DNA from 2 places in the Streptomyces sp. NPDC048361 genome. Region 1 is predicted to be linked to the other one. Evidence: riboswitches for the same ligand, from Rfam matches in the RefSeq annotation. Region 1 holds a riboswitch; the other holds the start of a gene.

Region 1 (4,153 bases):
GGCTGCCCCACGACGGCACCCGCGAGGCCGACGCCGCGGACCTGGCGCTGACCGTCCTCGGCGGCGGCGAGTCCTCCCGCCTCCACAACCGTCTGGTCCGCCGTGACCGCACCGCGGTCGCCGCCGGCTTCGGCCTGCTGCGGCTCGCCGGCGCCCCCTCGCTCGGCTGGCTCGACGTCAAGACCTCCGCCGGCGTCGAGGTCCCCGACATCGAGGCCGCCGTCGACGAGGAGCTCGCGCGGTTCGCCGCCGAGGGCCCGACCGACGAGGAGATGGAGCGCGCGCAGGCCCAGTTGGAGCGCGAATGGCTCGACCGGCTCGGCACCGTCGCCGGCCGCGCCGACGAACTGTGCCGCTACGCCGTCCTGTTCGGCGACCCGCAGCTCGCCCTGACCGCCGTCGACCGCGTCCTGGAGATCACCGCGGACGAGGTCAAGGCGATCGCCGCCGCGACGCTGCGCCCCGACAACCGGGCGGTCCTGGTGTACGAGCCCACCGCGGCACCCGAGGCAGGCAACGAAGAGGAAGAGGCGGGCCAGTGACGGACGCTGTCGTGACCATGGAGTTCCACCCGCAGCCCACCGCGGGCTCCGCCAAGCCGTGGGCCTTCCCGGCGCCCGAGCGCGGCACGCTCGACAACGGCCTGACGGTGCTGCGCTGCGACCGCCCCGGCCAGCAGGTCGTCGCCGTCGAGATCTTCCTCGCGGCGCCGCTCGACGCCGAGCCCGAGGGCCTCGACGGCGTTGCCACGATCATGGCGCGCGCCCTGACCGAGGGCACCGACAAGCACTCGGCCGAGGAGTTCGCCGCGGAGCTTGAGCGGTGCGGGGCCACCCTCGACGCGCACGCCGACCACCCCGGCGTCCGGGTCTCCCTCGAAGTGCCGGTCTCGCGGCTGCCCAAGGCGCTCTCGCTGCTCGCCGAGGCGCTGCGGGCCCCCGCGTTCGCCGAGTCCGAGATCGAGCGCCTCGTGGCCAACCGGCTCGACGAGATCCCGCACGAGCAGGCCAATCCGGCCCGGCGCGCCGCCAAGCAGCTCTCCAAGGAGCTGTTCCCGGCCACCGCGCGGATGTCCCGCCCCCGCCAGGGCACCGAAGAGACCGTCGCGGCGATCGACGCGGCCGCGGTGCGCGCCTTCTACGAGGCGTACGTGCGGCCCGCGACGGCCGTCGCCGTCATCGTCGGCGACCTGTCGGGCACCGACCTCGACGCGATCCTCGCGGACACCCTGGGCGCCTGGACCGGCACCACCGCGAAGGCCCGTCCCGTCCCGCCGATCACCGCCGACGACACCGGCCGGGTCGTCATCGTGGACCGCCCCGGCGCCGTCCAGACCCAGCTGCTCATCGGCCGTATCGGCGCCGACCGCCACGACCGCGTGTGGGCGGCCCAGGTGCTCGGCACGTACTGCCTGGGCGGCACCCTCACCTCGCGCCTGGACCGCGTCCTGCGCGAGGAGAAGGGCTACACCTACGGCGTGCGCTCCTTCGGCCAGGTGCTGCGCTCGGGGCCGGACGGCGGCGCCGCGATGCTCGCCATCAGCGGCTCGGTCGACACCCCCAACACCGGGCCCGCCCTCGACGACCTGTGGAAGGTGCTGCGCAAGCTCGCCGCCGAGGGTCTGACGGACGCCGAGCGCGAGAGCGCCGTACAGAACCTGGTGGGGGTCGCGCCCCTCAAGTACGAGACGGCGGCCGCGGTCGCCGCGACCCTCGCCGACCAGGTCGAGCAGTTCCTGCCGGACGACTACCAGGCGCAGTTGTACGCACAGCTCGCCGAGACCGGCACCGTGGAGGCGACGGCGGCCGTCGTCAACGCCTTCCCCGCCGACCGGCTCGTCACGGTCCTCGTGGGCGACGCGGCCCAGATCGAGGAGCCCGTGCGGGCGCTCGGCATCGGTGAAGTGAGCGTCGTCACAGGCTGATTGACACGTCTTTGGGCCCCGGACCCCCGGGGCATACGGGACCCCGGTGGCGGCTGCGCCCCCGGGGTCTCCCCATATGTCCGGTTTATTGCAGAGGTTGCCTGTCTGGCGTGTGGCGTGCGCAACAAAAACCTGTGTCTGTTTGGTGATTGAAAGATCAGCCGTCTAGCGTCAACCGCGCTGTCCGTCACCACCCGTCGCAGCCGCGGCACCGGACAGTGATCGCCGAGTCCCCGTATGGCGCGAGCCTGGGGAGCCGGGGACCCACTCAGTCCCTGGGGTGAATCGGACGCCTCCGCCCGCGGAGGAGCCCGTAGGAGACCTTCCTGCTCCGAACCCGTCAGCTAACCCGGTAGGCGAGATGGAAGGAAAGGACACCGCCACTCCATGGCGTTCACCCGTGCCACCGGGAAACACCGCGCGCCCAGCCGGATGACGCGCCGCAGCGCGAACATCGCGGGCATCGCCACCCTCGCCACCGCCGGAGTCGTAGGCACCCTCGCCTCCCCGGCCGTCGCCGCCCCGAGCACCACCACCGACACCGGCCTGACTCAGGCCATCGTCATCGGCGACACCCTCGCCGACCAGCTGGACGCCCAGGCCGACGCGCAGAAGCAGGCCGCCGCGAAGGCCAAGGCGAAGGCGGAGGCCGAGGCGGAGGCCAAGCGCAAGGCCGAGCAGCGCGCCCAGGAGGCACGCGAGGCCAAGGAGCGCGCGGCGCGCGAGGCGGAGCGCAAGCGGCTCAACACCTTCGTCGCCCCCATAGCCAACAGCTATGTGTCCACGGGCTACAAGACCGGCGGATCGCTGTGGTCCTCCGGCAGCCACACCGGTATCGACTTCCACGCGGGCATCGGCACCCCGGTGCACGCGGTGGGCATGGGCACCGTCGTCGAGGCCGGCCCGGGCGGCGCGTACGGCAACAACATCGTGATCAAGATGCACGACGGCACGTACACGCAGTACGGCCACCTCTCGGTCATCCAGGTCTCCGTCGGTCAGTCCGTGGAGCCGGGCACCCAGATCGCCCTCTCGGGCAACACCGGCAACACCACGGGCCCGCACCTGCACTTCGAGGCCCGCACCGGCCCGGAGTACGGCTCGGACATCGACCCGGTCGCCTATCTGCGCTCGCACGGCGTGACCGTCTGAGGCGTCCCGCCGACCCCCGCGCACACCGAAGACCCCTGGCTCCGCGCCGGGGGTCTTCGCCGTTGGCCCGCCGGCCCGTTGGCCGAAAGGCGTTCCCGCGCGCCGCCCGTCACCCGGACGTAACAGGCCTGCCCTACAGTCCCCGGACGGCCGCCGACGAGGCGCTGCCCAGCCGCTTTCGGCGACGATCCCAGAGGAGGTCCGGCGTGCGGGTTCCGGCGCGTTCCATCGTCACGGCTCTGCGCGGTGACATCGTCTCGGGTGTCTTCGCGCCCGGCGCCCGGCTCGCCGAGGAGGCCCTCGCGCGCCGTTACGGGGTCTCCCGCGTCCCGGTCCGCGAGGCGCTGCGCACCCTGGAGTCCGAGGGGTTCGTCACCACCCGCCGGCACGTCGGCGCCTGTGTCGCCGAACTCGGCGACCAGGAGGCCGCCGACCTCCTCGAACTGCGCCTGCTCCTGGAGCCGTTGGCCGCGGCCCGCGCCGCCCAACGGCACGAAGAGGCCCATCTCCGGGTACTGCGCGGCCTGGTGAGGCTGGGTCAGGAACGGGCAGGGCGCAGCCGGGGCGAGGACGCGCGCTCACTGTGGGGCTGGTTCCACGAGACGCTGGCCCAGGCCTCCGCGAGCCCCGGCCTGATCGCGCTGCTCACACAGGTGCGGCACAAGGTGGACTGGATGTACGTGACCGACCCGCCGGAGCGCCCGGCCGAGGCCTGGGCCGAACTCGGCGCGATCACCGACGCGGTGGCACGCGGCGACGCCCAACGCGCCCGCGCACTCACCGCCCAGCACGCCGAGCGCACCTTTCCGGCCCATCGGCTGCGCAGCCCCGATGCGGTGAGCACCCCGCAACGCGCCGTCAACACGGCGGGTGCGCGCGCGTAACGGGGGTGCCGCGCAGGCAGGGGCGACGCAGGTGCGGCTGCCGGGACCGGAGCGTGCGGGGGGACCCGCGGACAGACAAAAGGACCGCCGGGCCCGCATCCGGGTCCCGCGGTCCTCCGGTGTGACGTCGACCGGGTCAGACGGTCTCGGGGAGCTCCTCGAGACCCTCCGCGACCAGCTTGGCCAGACGGTC
Region 2 (4,153 bases), on a different contig from region 1:
GTTGAGCAACCGGTCTCTCTGCGAAATCCGTTGCTCATGGATCGCGGTGTCGGCCACGGGATCGGCGACCCGCCGGACGTTCCACTGCGCCTCGAACTCGAACCCAACGGCCCGCTGTACGGCGGCGGGAGCGGTGGCAGAGGAATGTGCATGCGATGGCCCGTCACATACTCGCTGTACGGGTTCGGCGGACGACTCGGCGTCGGCCACGGGCTGGTCGGCCACGGGCTGGGAGAGCGCCCGGGTGGCATTCGCCTCGGCCGCCCGCTCGAAGGCGTCCGAAGGGTCCGACATGCTCAAGCCCCCGCCGGTGTCGGTGCCGGCTACGGGTCCTTGGCGCTGCTGGATGACATGGGTGAGTTCATGCGCGAGGGTATGGCGGTCGGCGCCGCCCCGGCCCACCACGACATGGCTTCCGGAGGTGTAGGCGCGGGCGCCTATCTCGGCGGCGGAGCGCTGCGCCGCGACGTCGTTGTGCACCCGGACGTCACCGAAGTCGGCGCCGAGCCTGCTCTCCATGTCGGCACGCACCTCCGAGTCCAGCGGCCGGCCGGATCCACGCAGTACGTCGTGGACGGCGGAGCGCTGCACCGCGGCGGCCCGCTGGGCGACGAGTCCGGCCACCGCGGCGTTCCCGGCGGACCGCTGAAGGGCGCGCACCTGCTCCGGGGAGAACCCGCCACCCGCCAGGCCCTGGCCGACCGTTGGCGCCTCGCCCCGTTCGGCGGCCCGCGGCACGGGCCCGCCGGGCGAGACGGATCGGCCCTGCTGGCTGTCGTGGGCGTGCACGTGAACCCCTTTGGTGGTGGGACGCGAAGTCCGGCTGTACGTGCTTATCACCGCGGGGAACGCCAGTGAAGGTACGGAAGGGCAGCGGAAGGTGCACCCTCGAGACAGCCGCCGAATCGCAAGGGCGCGCAACGACGTACCGTCACATGCGTCGCGACAGCGCACGGTGACGCATCGCCATATGCGCCAACAGGGTTTCTTTCAGAGGGTGTTGGACTACACCCGCGGGCCGATCGGTGAGGCGAGCGCCGCATCCTCGACGGTGGCGGCCGGCCGGATCAGCGCGTAGATCCCGCCCGCAGCGAGGACACGCAGATGCCACGGCCGTACGCAAACCAGGCCCAGCCGGCCACCGCGCTCCCGGATCCTGCGGTGCGCCCGGCAGAGCAGGGCGAGGACGGCACAGTCGAAGAACTCCACGGACCGCAGGTCCACCACCACGCGGGCGCCGGGCGGTTGTGTGGCCGCGTCGAGGTGCATCCGTACGTCGGGGGCGCTGGCCAGGTCGACGCAGCCGTGGACCTCGACGACGGTGACCCCGTGCACCAGATGTGTACGGGCATGACGGCACCGCTCAGGCAACAGCCCCGGCGGAAGGGGTACAGGAGCCGAGACGGACGGCCGAGCGGTGGTTCCCATGGGCAACTCCCGGTCCAGCAAAGGCCCCCGGGGTGCGGGGGGCACGGTAGTCGGACAGTCACCGTGGTCCGGGGTGACGCACTACCACCCTAGGAACAGACGCGTATGCAGAAACGTGCAGCCTTCAAATTGTTCACCCCGCCGGGTGAACGAAAGTTGCACCGCACCGCGTGGGCACCGCGTGGCCACCGCACCTGCGGACCTCGGCCACGGGCCGGGCCACCGTGATCAACAGTCCGGATGACCAAGTCCGGACGACCAACAGTCCGGCCGGACCCCCTCCGCCGTGGAGGGCGCCCGGCCTTCTTGGGTGTTCGCTCGGTCGTCTCAGTAGGCGCCGAAGACGTTGTCGATCGAGCCGTACGTCTTGGCGGCGTAGTTGCACGCCGCGGTGATGTTGGCGATCGGGTCGTAGAGGTCCGTGGAGGTGCCCGGCACGTGGAAGGCGGTGAAGGTGGGCTGGATCACCTGGAGGAGCCCCTTGGAGGGGGTTCCGGCGACCGCGTTGGAGTCCCAGTTGTTGATCGCCATCGGGTTGCCCGAGGACTCACGCATGATGTTGCGGTAGATCCCGTCGTAGGTGCCCGGGATGCCCTGCCGGCCCATGATGTCCAGCGACTGCTTGATCCAGCCGTCGAGGTTGTTGGCGTACGAGGCCGTGCTCGCGGTGGTCAGGGTGGCCGGGCGTGCGGAGCGGTCGGCCCGGCCGGCCGAGGCGTCACGCGCGGTCTCGGCCGCCTTGTCCTGGCCACTGAGGGTGAGCCGAATGCCGGGGTGGATGATGGCGGGGTTGCTGCCGATGACGCTCTGGTTGTCCTGGTAGAGCTGCTTCCAGCCACCGGTCACGTCGAGGGCGTCGGCGATCTTGGAGAGCGAGTCTCCCGCGACGACGGCGTAGCTCGTGGGGGACGCCTTCACGGCCGTGGCCGGCTTGGCTGCCGCGGCGACACTCGCCACCGTGGCGGTGTGGGCCGACGCGGGGGCGGCGGAGGCGGTGGTCGCGCCGATCACCGGCATGGCGAGTACGGCACCGCCGGTTCCGGCGGCGGCGAGCCCCCGGCTGAGCGAGCTGGACTTGGGGCGGCGGTGCTTGCCCTTTGCAGGCATGGTGTTGTCCTCTCCGTCGCCTGCGAGGTGAGCTGTCGGGTTCGGACCAGAGATGTCCGGCCGCGGTGTACGCGACTTCACCCCAGCCGTTCCGGAATCCGGATCGGCGGCTTACCTGGGTCCCCCGCTCCTGCCATACGTGTGTGGGAGGTTCCGGACGGCGGCAGGATTCGGCGTTCCATCCGGATTGACGGTGAACGTAAACGAATGGACCGAGTGGAAACAAGGCCAGAATTAATTGAGGAAGATCGGGATATTGATCCACTGAAATCCGTGGCCGCCGGAGGCCACCGCCGAAGTCCTCAACTCGCTTTGCGATGAAGGCAAATGGGCTCGGGCATTTTTCTGACAGCCCGTTGGGTGCGTGACCCAATTCACTCGGCCATCCCGGAACCGAACGACCCGGCGGCAAAAGCGGCGAGGCTAACCCATTAGCCCTAATTGGGACATTCTCCGGCACGTGGCCGCCAAACCCATAGCATTCCATTTCGGACACTAGGGACTTTTACGCTCGGCATAGGGTTCGGCCCCGAACCGGGAAATGCGACGCGCGCCACACCTCCCCTTCGCGATCATGGCCTCGGCCCGCCCTCCCGGCGGCGGGGCAACGGAGAGGTGGAGCGGTGACGCGAGAGAGCGCGGAGTACGACGTCCTGGTGGTCGGCGGGACGGGAGTGGACACCGTCGTCCGGGTGGACTCACTGCCGGTGCCGCTCGCCGACTCGGTCCAGGTCGGCCCGATCGAGGAGTGGCCGGGTCACACCGGGGCGAATGTGGCCATCGGGGCCCGGGCGCTCGGGCTGGAGGTCGGGCTGATCGACTGTGTCGGCGACGACTGGACCGGCGCCCAAATACGCACACGGCTGACCGAGAGCGGTGTGGACTTCGCCCCGCTCATCTCCCCCTCGGGCACCCGCCGCGCGGTGAACCTGGTGGCCGCGGACGGCCGAAGAATGTCCTTCTACGACGCCCGCGATCCCGCCGACCTGCGGATGCCGCGCGACTTCTACCTGCCGCGACTGCGCCGGACCCGGCACGCCCACGTCTCAATCATGAACTTCGCACGCTTCCTCTACGACGACATCGAGGACCTCGGCATCCCCGTCTCCACCGATCTGCACGACTGGGACGGACTCGCCGAGCACCACCGGGAGTTCGCCCTCCGCTCCGATCTGGTGTTCCTCAGCGCCGCGGGCGCGGGCGCCGACACCACGGCGCTCATGCGGGAGATTCTGCGCGAGGGCCGGGCGGACACCGTGGTGGCCACGGCCGGAGCGGACGGCTCCCATCTTCTGGTGCGCGGAGAGGCCGCGCCGCGCCACATCCCGGCGCTCCCGCCCCACTCCCCCGTCGTGGACACCAACGGCGCGGGTGACGCGTACGTGAGCGGATTCCTGTACGGAAGGCTCTCCGGCCTCGCCCCGCAACACTGCGCACGTATCGGCGCGATCGCGGGTGCGCACGCCTGCACGGCGCCGGCGGCCACGGATCCGCTCACGCTGGAAAGGCTTCTGGCGACGGATCAGATCGCTTGAGACCGTGGGGGACTTCGCCGCCCCAGGACCGCGGACGACATCCGGCCCCGACAACTCGCGCCCTGCCCAAGGAAGAACATGTA

What was found. A riboswitch is a leader RNA that binds a small molecule or an ion and turns the genes downstream of it on or off. The one in region 1 is predicted to bind cyclic di-AMP.
Region 2: it holds a riboswitch for cyclic di-AMP, as region 1 does, so the genes downstream of both, AB0D31_RS25770 (LysM peptidoglycan-binding domain-containing protein) here and AB0D31_RS26020 (M23 family metallopeptidase) in region 1, are expected to answer to the same signal.

The regions. Positions count from the first base shown of each region.
Region 1 is NZ_JBEZKW010000052.1:7,941-12,093, reverse strand. It holds gene AB0D31_RS26030 (pitrilysin family protein) at 1-542, shown strand, start outside; gene AB0D31_RS26025 (pitrilysin family protein) at 560-1,924, shown strand; cyclic di-AMP (ydaO/yuaA leader) riboswitch at 2,138-2,298, shown strand; gene AB0D31_RS26020 (M23 family metallopeptidase) at 2,312-3,076, shown strand; gene AB0D31_RS26015 (GntR family transcriptional regulator) at 3,283-3,960, shown strand; gene AB0D31_RS26010 (HPr family phosphocarrier protein) at 4,097-4,153, opposite strand, start outside.
Region 2 is NZ_JBEZKW010000051.1:11,818-15,970, forward strand. It holds gene AB0D31_RS25760 (DUF4157 domain-containing protein) at 1-789, opposite strand, end outside; gene AB0D31_RS25765 (STAS domain-containing protein) at 1,006-1,371, opposite strand; gene AB0D31_RS25770 (LysM peptidoglycan-binding domain-containing protein) at 1,756-2,535, opposite strand; cyclic di-AMP (ydaO/yuaA leader) riboswitch at 2,538-2,721, opposite strand; gene AB0D31_RS25775 (PfkB family carbohydrate kinase) at 3,159-4,070, shown strand; partial or broken gene AB0D31_RS25780 (RraA family protein) at 4,149-4,153, shown strand, end outside.